DNA from 3 places in the Streptomyces sp. NPDC017991 genome. Region 3 is predicted to be linked to each of the others. Evidence: riboswitches for the same ligand, from Rfam matches in the RefSeq annotation. Region 3 holds a riboswitch; each other region holds the start of a gene.
What was found. A riboswitch is a leader RNA that binds a small molecule or an ion and turns the genes downstream of it on or off. The one in region 3 is predicted to bind cobalamin.
Positions count from the first base shown of each region.

Region 1: linked by a shared signal. The riboswitch ahead of ACH4DZ_RS39890 (cobalamin biosynthesis protein) and the one ahead of ACH4DZ_RS11760 (ribonucleoside-diphosphate reductase subunit alpha) in region 3 are both predicted to bind cobalamin.
Region 2: linked by a shared signal. The riboswitch ahead of ACH4DZ_RS03420 (energy-coupling factor ABC transporter permease) and the one ahead of ACH4DZ_RS11760 (ribonucleoside-diphosphate reductase subunit alpha) in region 3 are both predicted to bind cobalamin.

Region 1 is NZ_JBIRGP010000018.1:131,595-134,858, reverse strand. It holds gene ACH4DZ_RS39900 (anion permease) at 1-590, shown strand, start outside; gene ACH4DZ_RS39895 (hypothetical protein) at 603-824, shown strand; cobalamin riboswitch at 1,012-1,145, shown strand; gene ACH4DZ_RS39890 (cobalamin biosynthesis protein) at 1,267-2,271, shown strand; gene ACH4DZ_RS39885 (cobyric acid synthase) at 2,268-3,264, shown strand, end outside.
Region 2 is NZ_JBIRGP010000001.1:789,027-792,290, reverse strand. It holds gene cbiQ (cobalt ECF transporter T component CbiQ) at 1-133, opposite strand, end outside; gene ACH4DZ_RS03425 (energy-coupling factor ABC transporter substrate-binding protein) at 140-538, opposite strand; gene ACH4DZ_RS03420 (energy-coupling factor ABC transporter permease) at 535-1,284, opposite strand; cobalamin riboswitch at 1,314-1,496, opposite strand; gene ACH4DZ_RS03415 (nuclear transport factor 2 family protein) at 1,689-2,429, shown strand; gene ACH4DZ_RS03410 (cellulase family glycosylhydrolase) at 2,588-3,264, shown strand, end outside.
Region 3 is NZ_JBIRGP010000003.1:733,006-736,269, reverse strand. It holds gene ACH4DZ_RS11770 (nucleoside hydrolase) at 98-1,087, shown strand; gene ACH4DZ_RS11765 (GNAT family N-acetyltransferase) at 1,154-1,732, shown strand; cobalamin riboswitch at 1,773-1,994, shown strand; gene ACH4DZ_RS11760 (ribonucleoside-diphosphate reductase subunit alpha) at 2,132-3,264, shown strand, end outside.

The DNA of each region.
Region 1 (3,264 bases), on a different contig from region 3:
CTCCCCTGTGGGTCATCGTCTCGGCCGGTATCGCCATCGCGCTCGGCACCTACCTGGGCGGCTGGCGCATCATCCGCACCATGGGCAAGGGCCTCACCGACCTCGCGCCGCCGCAGGGCTTCGCCGCCCAGACCAGCGCCGCGACGGTCATCCTGGCCTCCTCGCACCTCGGCTTCTCCCTCTCGACCACCCAGTCCTGCTCCGGCGCCGTGATGGGTTCGGGCCTGGGCCGCAAGGGCGGTGTCGTCCGCTGGTCGACCGCGACGCGCATGTTCATCGCCTGGGGCCTCACGCTCCCCGCCGCCGGTCTGGTGGGCGCGGGCGCCGAGTTCCTGACCAAGCAGGGCACCTGGGGCATCGTCCTCACCGGCGCGCTGCTGATCGCCGGCTCCGCGGTCATCTGGACGCTGTCCCGCCGCCAGCCCGTCACCGTCGACAACGTCAACGACGACCACGAGCCCGCGGGCGTCGTGACCACCGCGATCGCCGCCGTCACCCCGCCTCCCGCGGGTCCGGTCGTCCCGGCCATCGACCTCAAGACCACCATCCCGGGCCCGGACGCCGAGCCCGCCCGTCCGGCCACGGTGTAAGGAACGAACCGTATGAAGATCGACTGGGCAGCCCTCGGCTCCGTGTTCGGAGTCAGCCTCATCTCCACCGTCGCCCTCGTGGGCCTCTTCACCCTCGGCATCGTCGGCCTCACCAAGCGCGAGTCGGCCGCCGCACAGGGTGGCTCCGCGACCCTCGCGGTCACCGGCGCGTACGCCTGCTTCGCCGCCTGCGCGGCGGCCGTGGCGTACGGGATCTATCTGATCGTCGCCTGACCGGTACGGCCGTCGGGCCGTACGCCCGCAGTGTCACCGTCCGCCCTGCCGGAGCCGCCTCGTCCGCGGTCCCGGCAGGGCGGTCGCACGTCCGCGGCAAACCGGTCCGCGGGGCGGGCCCGTCGGTGGATGTGGGTCTCAGCACACTCTCCCGTCGCAGGTCAACAGCAAGTTGACGGGTGTTCTCGGACCGTGGTGGACTGCCGAGGCCATGTACGTCGGCAGAAGAGGAAGCCGGTGCGAATCCGGCGCGGTCCCGCCACTGTCACCGGGGAATCGATCCCCCGGGAGCCAGGAACTCTCGCCGTCGGTCTCGTCGAACCAGGGCGTGGACACCCTGAGTGAGGACATATCGCCATGTGCGCCCACCTGTTGTGGACCAGTGTGCCCGGGCCCGGGCCCGGTACGAGGGTCTCGCCTCGCGTGACGGCGGGCTGAACCGATGCGAGCCGATCGCGTCTTCGCGTACGGCGCCGCCGTCGGCCTCCTCGGTGACCTGCTGCTCGGCGATCCCCGCCGGGGGCATCCGGTCGCCGCGTTCGGCCGGGCCGCGGGAACCGTCGAGCGGGCCCTGTGGCGCGACCACCGGGGATGGGGGGCGCTGCACACCGCGGTGTGCGCGGGCGGCGCCGTCTCCCTCGCCGTGGCCGCCAGGCGTTCCGTACGTACCTCCCCCGTCGCCTCCGTCGTCCTGACCGCGGCGGCCACCTGGGCGGTGGTCGGGGGGACCTCGCTCGGGCGTGAGGCCCGGGCCGTCGGCGGGGCGCTGGCCGCCGGGGACATCGAGGTGGCCCGTGAGCGGCTGCCGCATCTGTGCGGGCGCGACCCGCAGGCCCTGGACGCCGACGGGATCGCCCGCGCGGTGGTCGAGTCGGTCGCCGAGAACACCTCCGACGCCGTCGTGGGCGCCCTGGTGTGGGGCGCGGTCGCGGACGTGCCCGGGCTGGTCGGGTTCCGGGCCGTCAACACCCTGGACGCCATGGTCGGGCACAAGTCGACCCGCCACCGGCGGTACGGGTGGGCCTCCGCACGGCTCGACGACGTGGTGGGGTGGCCCGGGGCGCGCCTGACCGCGGTCCTCGCCGCCGTCGCCGGGGGGAATCCACGTGGGGCGGTCACCGCCTGGCGCGCCGACGCCGGCAAGCATCCGAGTCCCAACGCCGGGCCCGTGGAGGCCTCGTTCGCGGGTGCGCTCGGGGTACGGCTCGGCGGCACGCTCTCGTACGCGGGACGGGTCGAACATCGGCCCGTGCTCAACGGTCCGGGGCGGGCCGTGCGGGTCGAGGACATCGAGCGGGCCGTCCGGCTCTCGCGACGGGTGAGCCTCCTCGCGCTGGGCGCGAGTGTCGCCGGGCGGCTGCTCGTCACCTCCCTCGTCACCTCGCTCACCACGTCACACGCCGGGCCGCTCGCCAAGTCACCTGTCACGAAAGGGCGTACGTCATGAGCGGGGGAACGGGCGGGAGGCCGGGCGGCGGACCGGGCGGCGGGCTCCTCGTCGCCGGTACCACCTCCGACGCGGGCAAGAGCGTCGTGACCGCCGGCATCTGCCGGTGGCTGGTGCGCCGGGGCGTCAAGGTCGCGCCGTTCAAGGCGCAGAACATGTCGCTGAACTCGTTCGTGACGCGGGAGGGCGCGGAGATCGGGCGTGCGCAGGCCATGCAGGCGCAGGCCGCCCGCGTGGAGCCCTCCGTGCTCATGAACCCCGTCCTGCTCAAGCCGGGCGGTGACCGCAGCAGCCAGGTCGTCCTGATGGGCAAGCCCGTGGGCGAGCTGAGCGCGCGCGGCTATCACGGCGGCCGTCAGGAGGCGCTGCTCGGGACCGTGCTGGACTGTCTGGCCGAGTTGCGGGGCACGTATGACGCGGTGATCTGTGAGGGGGCGGGCAGTCCCGCCGAGATCAACCTGCGGCGCACCGACATCGTGAACATGGGGATCGCGCGGGGCGCGCGGCTGCCCGTCCTCGTGGTGGGGGACATCGACCGCGGCGGGGTCTTCGCCTCGTTCTTCGGGACGGTGGCCCTGCTGTCGCGCGAGGACCAGGAGCTGGTCGCCGGGTTCCTCGTCAACAAGTTCCGCGGGGACGTCTCCCTGCTCGAACCCGGCGTCGACATGCTGCACGGGCTCACCGGGCGGCACACCTACGGCATCCTGCCCTTCCGGCACGGGCTCGGCATCGACGAGGAGGACGGGCTCCGAGTGTCCCTGCGGGGCTCGGTGCGCGAGTCCGAGGTCTCCTCCCCCGTCGGTGAGGACATCCTGCGGGTCGCCGTCTGCGCGATCCCCCTGATGTCCAACTTCACGGACCTGGACGCCCTCGCCGCCGAACCGGGCGTCGTCGTGCGGTTCGTGGACCGCGCCGAGGAACTCGTCGACGCCGACCTGGTCGTCGTACCCGGCACCCGGGGCACGGTCCGGGCCCTGGAGTGGCTGCGGCGGC
Region 2 (3,264 bases), on a different contig from region 3:
GGACCAGCGCGGCGCCCGGCCAGGGCGGGAGGGAGATCGCCAGGACGGTCAGGCCGAGACCGAGCACGGCCTTGTCGACGGGATGGCGGCGGCGCCAGCGACTGCTGTGCGCCGCCGCGTCGATCGGCAGCACGAAGGCTCAGGCCCGTTCGGTCGGTCGGTTCGGTCCGGCCGCGGACTCACCGGCGCCGCCGGGTGCCCCGGCCGTCGTCCGGCCGCCCTCCCGCTGTGCCAGGACCCGCAGTTCGCCCTGGCGCCTGCCCCGGCGCAGGCCGAAGTAGTAGGCGAGGACGCCCGCGCCGAGGGCGGCCTGGAGGGCGAACAGCGCCGACTCGATCTCACCGGACGGCGGCTCGTACAGGGGCGAGAACCACGGCTCGTAGTCCGGCTCGATCTCGGTGATCGCGGTCTCCGCCTCCGCGTCGGAGCCCGTGAACGGCTCCTTCTTGTGGTCGCCCATGCCGAAGGCCAGCGGCAGGACGGCGAGCGCGGCCACGAGGAGCAGCAGCAGGGCGTTGATCTTCGCGTTACGGCTCATCGGGCCACCGTCCCGGTCGTCTCGTTCATCTCGTTCGTGTCGTTCGACTCGGCCGTTCCGGACTTCGCGGACCGGGACTGCCTGCCGGCCAGGAACACGCCGAGCCGGGTCAGTTCGCCCTTGCTCGACTGCACCAGCAGCCGCATCACGAGCACGGTGAGCAGCCCCTCGCTCACCGCGAGCGGGATCTGGGTGACGGCGAAGATCGAGCCGAACTTGCCGAGCGCGCCCAGGAATCCACTGCTGGGGTCGGGGAACGCGAGCGCCAGCTGCACGCTGGTGACGCAGTAGGTGGACAGGTCGGCGACGAACGCGGCGAAGAACACCGCGACCATCAGCGGCACGTCGAACCGCCGGAGCAGCCGGTACACCGCGTAACCGGCCCACGGGCCGACGATCGCCATCGAGAAGACGTTGGCGCCCAGCGTGGTCAGCCCGCCGTGCGCGAGCAGCAGCGCCTGGAAGAGCAGGGTGATGGTGCCCAGGACCGCCATGATCGGCGGCCGGAACAGGACGGCACCCAGGCCGGTGCCGGTCGGATGCGAACAGCTCCCGGTCACCGACGGCAGTTTCAGTGCGGAGAGAACGAAGGTGAAGGCCCCCGACGCGCCGATGAGGAGCGTGCTCTCGGGATGTTCTCTGACCTCACGGGTGAGCGACCGGACTCCGTGGACGACGAACGGCGCCGACGCGACGCCCCAGGCGACCGCGTGCGCCGGAGGAAGGAAACCCTCGGCAATGTGCATGGCTCAGCAGACCCTCTCCAGCACCTCGTGGATGGTTGACGCGCCTTGGCCGGTCTCCTGGCTTACGGGTAACACCATCCGTGCTCCGCCTTCCCGGGTCCGAGGACCCAGTGGCTGCCCGCGAGGGCCGGAGCCGGACTTCCCGATCACAGTGGCGAGGGCCGCACCGGCATCACACCGATTTCCCGAGCACCAAGGCGTCGTGACAGTAGTGCGCGTACTGGGGTGGTGACAAGCGGACCTCGGGGGGCGTGAGAGTGGTCACGCGGCGCGCGCCGGTACTCCCGACGGGAAGGGAGCGCCTGTTCAGCCGCCCTGCGCACAAGAGATGCTGCGGGGGCGTCGATTCGGCTCGCCCCGGTTCGTCGGTGAGGTACAGGGTCTCAGGAACACCGGGAGGAACCATGAAGTACATGCTGCTGGTCTGCGGCGACGACACCGCCGACGCCTCGGGCATGGCCCCTGTCGAACCATGGGTGGAGGAGCTGAGCGTGCGGCGCGGCGTACGGCTCCACGGGCACCGGCTGCGCCCCCCGGCCGACGCGGTGACGGTGCGCGTACGCGGCGGTGAAGTGCTGCGCACCGACGGGCCGTTCGCGGAGACGAAGGAGTACGTCGCCGGGTACGACATCCTTGAGTGCGACAGCCTGGAGGAGGCCGTTCAGGCCGCCGCGAAGCATCCGGTCGCGGCCCTCGGGGCCATGGAGGTGCGCGCGTTCTGGGACGACGAGGACGCCGAGGGGGAGATCCGCCGGCTCGACGCGGAACTGACGGCCGCCGGACGGGAGCGGGACTTCGACCGGGCGATGGCCTGTTACGCACCGGACGTGGAGGTGTTCCACCCGGTGAGCGGTCTGGAGCAGCGCGGGGTCGCGGCGCTCCGCAAGGCCGAGGAGGTGTGGTTCTCGGCCTTGTCCGGGCCGGTGGAGCGCGAGGTGCTCGAATTCCGCGTCCGGGTCGACGAGAGCATCGCCTTCAGCCACGCGCTCGTACGGATGCGCGCCACACTGGCCGGCGGCGGCGCTCTGGACACGACGGCACGGGTGACCACCGGCTACCGGCTGACGGGCGACCGCTGGCTGATCGTCCATCAGCACACGTCCGTACCCTTCGACGCTCCTGCCCCCGGCGCCGCCGGGTCCTGATGAGCCCTGGAGGGGCCTCCCCCAAGGCCCCTCCGGCACATCCGTTACACGCCCGAGCATGCGCCAAGTCTTGACGTGCTCCTGGCGAGATGCCTCTATGGGAGCGCTCCCACTTTCCCGAAACCCAAGTTTCTTGGCGCTCACTCCCTGGAGTCGCAGTGAGAAGAACAAGAAGCACGACACGGAAGAATTTTGTCAGCGCGTTGCTCGCCGGGCTGGCCGCCTTCCTGGGGCTCGTCGTTCTCGGCGCGCTCGCACCGACCACCGCACATGCCCAGGTGCCCGGTGACCCGCCGGGCGCGTCTCCGGGCGCCCTCGCGACCGGCCTCCATATCGACGACGGCCGCCTGCTCGAAGGCAACGGCAACGATTTCGTCATGCGCGGCGTCAACCACGCCCACACCTGGTACCCGGGTGAGACGCAGTCGCTGGCCGACATCAAGGCGCTCGGTGCCAACTCCGTCCGTGTCGTCCTCTCCGACGGTCACCGCTGGAGCAAGAACAGCCCCGAGGATGTGGCCGCCGTCATCGCCCAGTGCAAGGCCAACCGGCTGATCTGCGTACTGGAGGTGCACGACACCACCGGTTACGGCGAGGACGCCGCGGCCGGCACGCTCGACCACGCGGCCGACTACTGGATCGGCCTCAAGAGCGTGCTCACCGGCCAGGAGAACTACGTCATCGTCAACATCGGCAACGAGCCCTGGGGCAACACCAACCCCGCGGGCTGGACCGATCCGACGGTCGCCGCCGTCAAGAAGCTGCGCGCCGCCGGGTTCGAGCACACCATCATGGTGGACGCGCCCAACTGGGGACAGGACTGGCAAGGAGTCAT
Region 3 (3,264 bases):
AAAACCAGCCCGTCCGGCGTCTGAGGACGAGCGCGCAGGCGCGACAAGGGGGTCTGGGGGCGCAGCCCCCGGGGACAGGGGCCGATACCGTGGACAGGTGACCCCACGCGCCCCCATCGTCCTCGACAGCGACCCCGGCATCGACGACGCCGTAGCCCTCCAGTACCTGCTCGGCACAGGCCTGTGGGAGCTGAAGGCCTACACCTCCGTGGGCGGCAACCTCCCCGCGGAGCAGACCTACCTCAACGCCCGCGCCCTGGCGCGAACCCTCCGCATCGACGCGGACGTCCCCGTCCACCGCGGCGCGGGCCGCCCCCTGACCCGCCTGCCGTACCGCGTCGCCGCCGACTTCCACGGCCCCGCGGGACTCGGCGACGAGACACTGCCCGACTCGACCGCGGCGCACCCGACGGAGTCCTCCGCGCAGACGCTGCTGCGGCTCTCCCGGGAGTACGAGGGCGAGCTGACCGTGTGCGCGACGGGACCCCTCACCAATGTGGCGATCGCGCTCCTGGAGGACCCCGGTTTCGCCCGGCGCGTGAAGAAGTTCGTGTTCATGGGCGGCGCCGCCCGCGTGCCCGGGAACATCACACCGGTCGCCGAGTTCAACATGTGGGCCGACCCGGACGCCGCCGAGCTGGTCCTGTCCTCCGGAATCCCGTTCACCATGGTCGACCTGGACGCCTCGCACCGCTGGCTGTTCAGGCCCGCCGACCTCGCGGCCCTGGAGGCGGCGGGCCCCGGCACCGCGCTCGCCGCCCGGCTGCTGCGGGTCTACATGGAGGCGTACCGTCGCAGCGGCGGGGACGGCACCTGTCCGCTGCACGATCCGCTCGCCGTCGGTGTGTGCGCCGACGAGTCGTTCGTGACGCTCGCGGAGGGGGCGGTCGTCGTGGAGTCGGCCGCCGAACTCACGCGCGGCCAGACCGTGTTCGTCCCCTCGGCCGCCGGGCGGATCTACTATCCCGAGTCGCCCGCCCTGACCGCGCGGGTCCGCCTCACCGGCCGGGTGGCCCTCGGCCCGGGCCCGCGCGACTTCACGAAGGACTTCGTCTCGACCCTGCCCCTGTGGCCGGCGGCCGGCTAAGCCCCGCACACGGCGACGCGAGAAATCCGGCGGCCCTCGTGGGCCTCCTCGGGCACACTGCCGGGCATGGACATCGTGATCAGGCGGGCGGAGCCCGAGGAGTACCCGGCACTGGGGGACATCACCGCGCAGGCGTATCTCGGGGACGGGCTGCTCGACTTCGGGGAGAGCGACGAGTACCTCGGCGAACTGCGGAACGTGGCCAAGCGTGCCGCCGCGGCCGACGTACTGGTGGCCGTGGAAGCGGTCGCAGCCGTCGAGGCGTTCGATGCGGCGGATCCGGCCGGCGCGGCCGTTCGGGGCGGAGGCGCGCCTCGTGGCCGGCTCCTGGGCGGTGTGACCTTCGTACCCCGCGGCGGGCCCATGGCGGAGATCTCACGCGCGGACGAGGCCGAGATACGCATGCTGGCGGTCACCAAGGAGGCCCGGGGCCACGGCGTGGGCACCGCCCTCGTACGCGCCTGCATCGACCGCGCGCGGGCCGTGGAGGGCTGCGGGGGCATCGTGCTGTCCACCCAGCGCACCATGCACAGCGCCCACCGCATCTACGAGCACCTCGGCTTCACCCGCGCCCCGGGCCGTGACTGGAACCCCGTGCCGCACCTGGACGACATCATGCTCCTCAGTTACGAGTTGACCCTCTAGAGCCTGTCGCTACACCCTCCGTCACAGCGCCCGGAGCCGATACGACACAACATGTGGGGGTGCTTCCGGAGCCCGGCACAAGATGTATGCTCATGCTCGCTGTCGTCGCAGGGGAATCCGGTGCGAATCCGGAACTGTCCCGCAACGGTGTACTTGTACGTGATATGCCCGCATGCCCAGATGTCCGACATCGGATGTCCGCATGCCCGCAGGCCGCGTACGGGAGTCAGTCCGAGGACCTGCCGACAGCGCGCCCAGGCCGACCGGCCCGGGCGCATGACGTCCGGGCCTCGTGGAGTGGGCCGGTGGACGCGGCGTACCGCTGCCCAGGGCGCGTACCCCCGTGTGCCCCGAACCCTCTCCCGCCGAGGCCCCGTGCCGAGCGAGGGAGAGCCCCACGTGACCATCGCGCCAGCCGATCCGGTCTCCGCGACAGCGAGCCGGGACCAGCAGGACAGGGCCGAGGCAGACGGACCGGGAACCGCGTTGCTGCGGATCCTGACCGACTTCACCGCCGACCTCCCCGGCGCCGACCCCGGCCGGGTCGCCGCCGCCGCCCTGCGCGGCCGGTCCGCCGCCGCGGACACCGCGGAGCTGCGTGAGCTGGCCACGGAGTCGGCCGCCGGTCTCATCTCTGAGGACCCGGTCTACTCGAAGCTGGCCGCCCGCCTGCTGACCGTCGGTATCGCCGCGGAGGCCGCCTCGCAGGGCGTGCGCTCCTTCTCCGAGTCGGTCGCCGTCGGCCACCGCGAGGGCCTGATCGCCGACCGCACAGCCGAGTTCGTACGCCTCCACGCGGCCCGGCTCGACACGCTGATCGACCTGGCGGGCGACGACCGCTTCGGCTACTTCGGCCTGCGCACCCTGCACAGCCGGTACCTGCTGCGGCACCCGATCACGCGGTCCGTCATCGAGACGCCCCAGCACTTCATGCTGCGCGTGGCGAGCGGTCTCGCCGAGGACGACACGACCAGGTCCGTCGACGAGGTCGCCTCCCTGTACCGGCTGATGAGCCGCCTCGACTACCTGCCCTCCTCCCCCACGCTCTTCAACTCCGGTACGAGGCATCCGCAGATGTCGTCCTGCTATCTCCTCGACTCGCCGCTGGACGAGCTGGACTCCCTCTACGACCGCTACCACCAGGTGGCCCGCCTCTCCAAGCACGCGGGCGGCATCGGGCTCTCGTACTCCCGGATCCGTTCGCGCGGTTCGCTGATCCGCGGCACCAACGGGCACTCGAACGGCATCGTCCCGTTCCTGAAGACCCTCGACGCCTCGGTCGCCGCGGTGAACCAGGGCGGCCGGCGCAAGGGCGCGGCCGCGGTCTACCTGGAGACCTGGCACTCCGACATCGAGGAGTTCCTTGAGCTGCGCGACAACACCGGTGAGGACGCCCGGCGCACGCACAACCTGAACCTCGCGCACTGGATCCCGGACGAGTTCATGCGCCGGGTGAACGAGGACCGCGACTGGTCGCTGTTCTCGCCCTCGGACGTGCCCGAGCTGGTCGACCTGTGGGGAGGGGAGTTCGA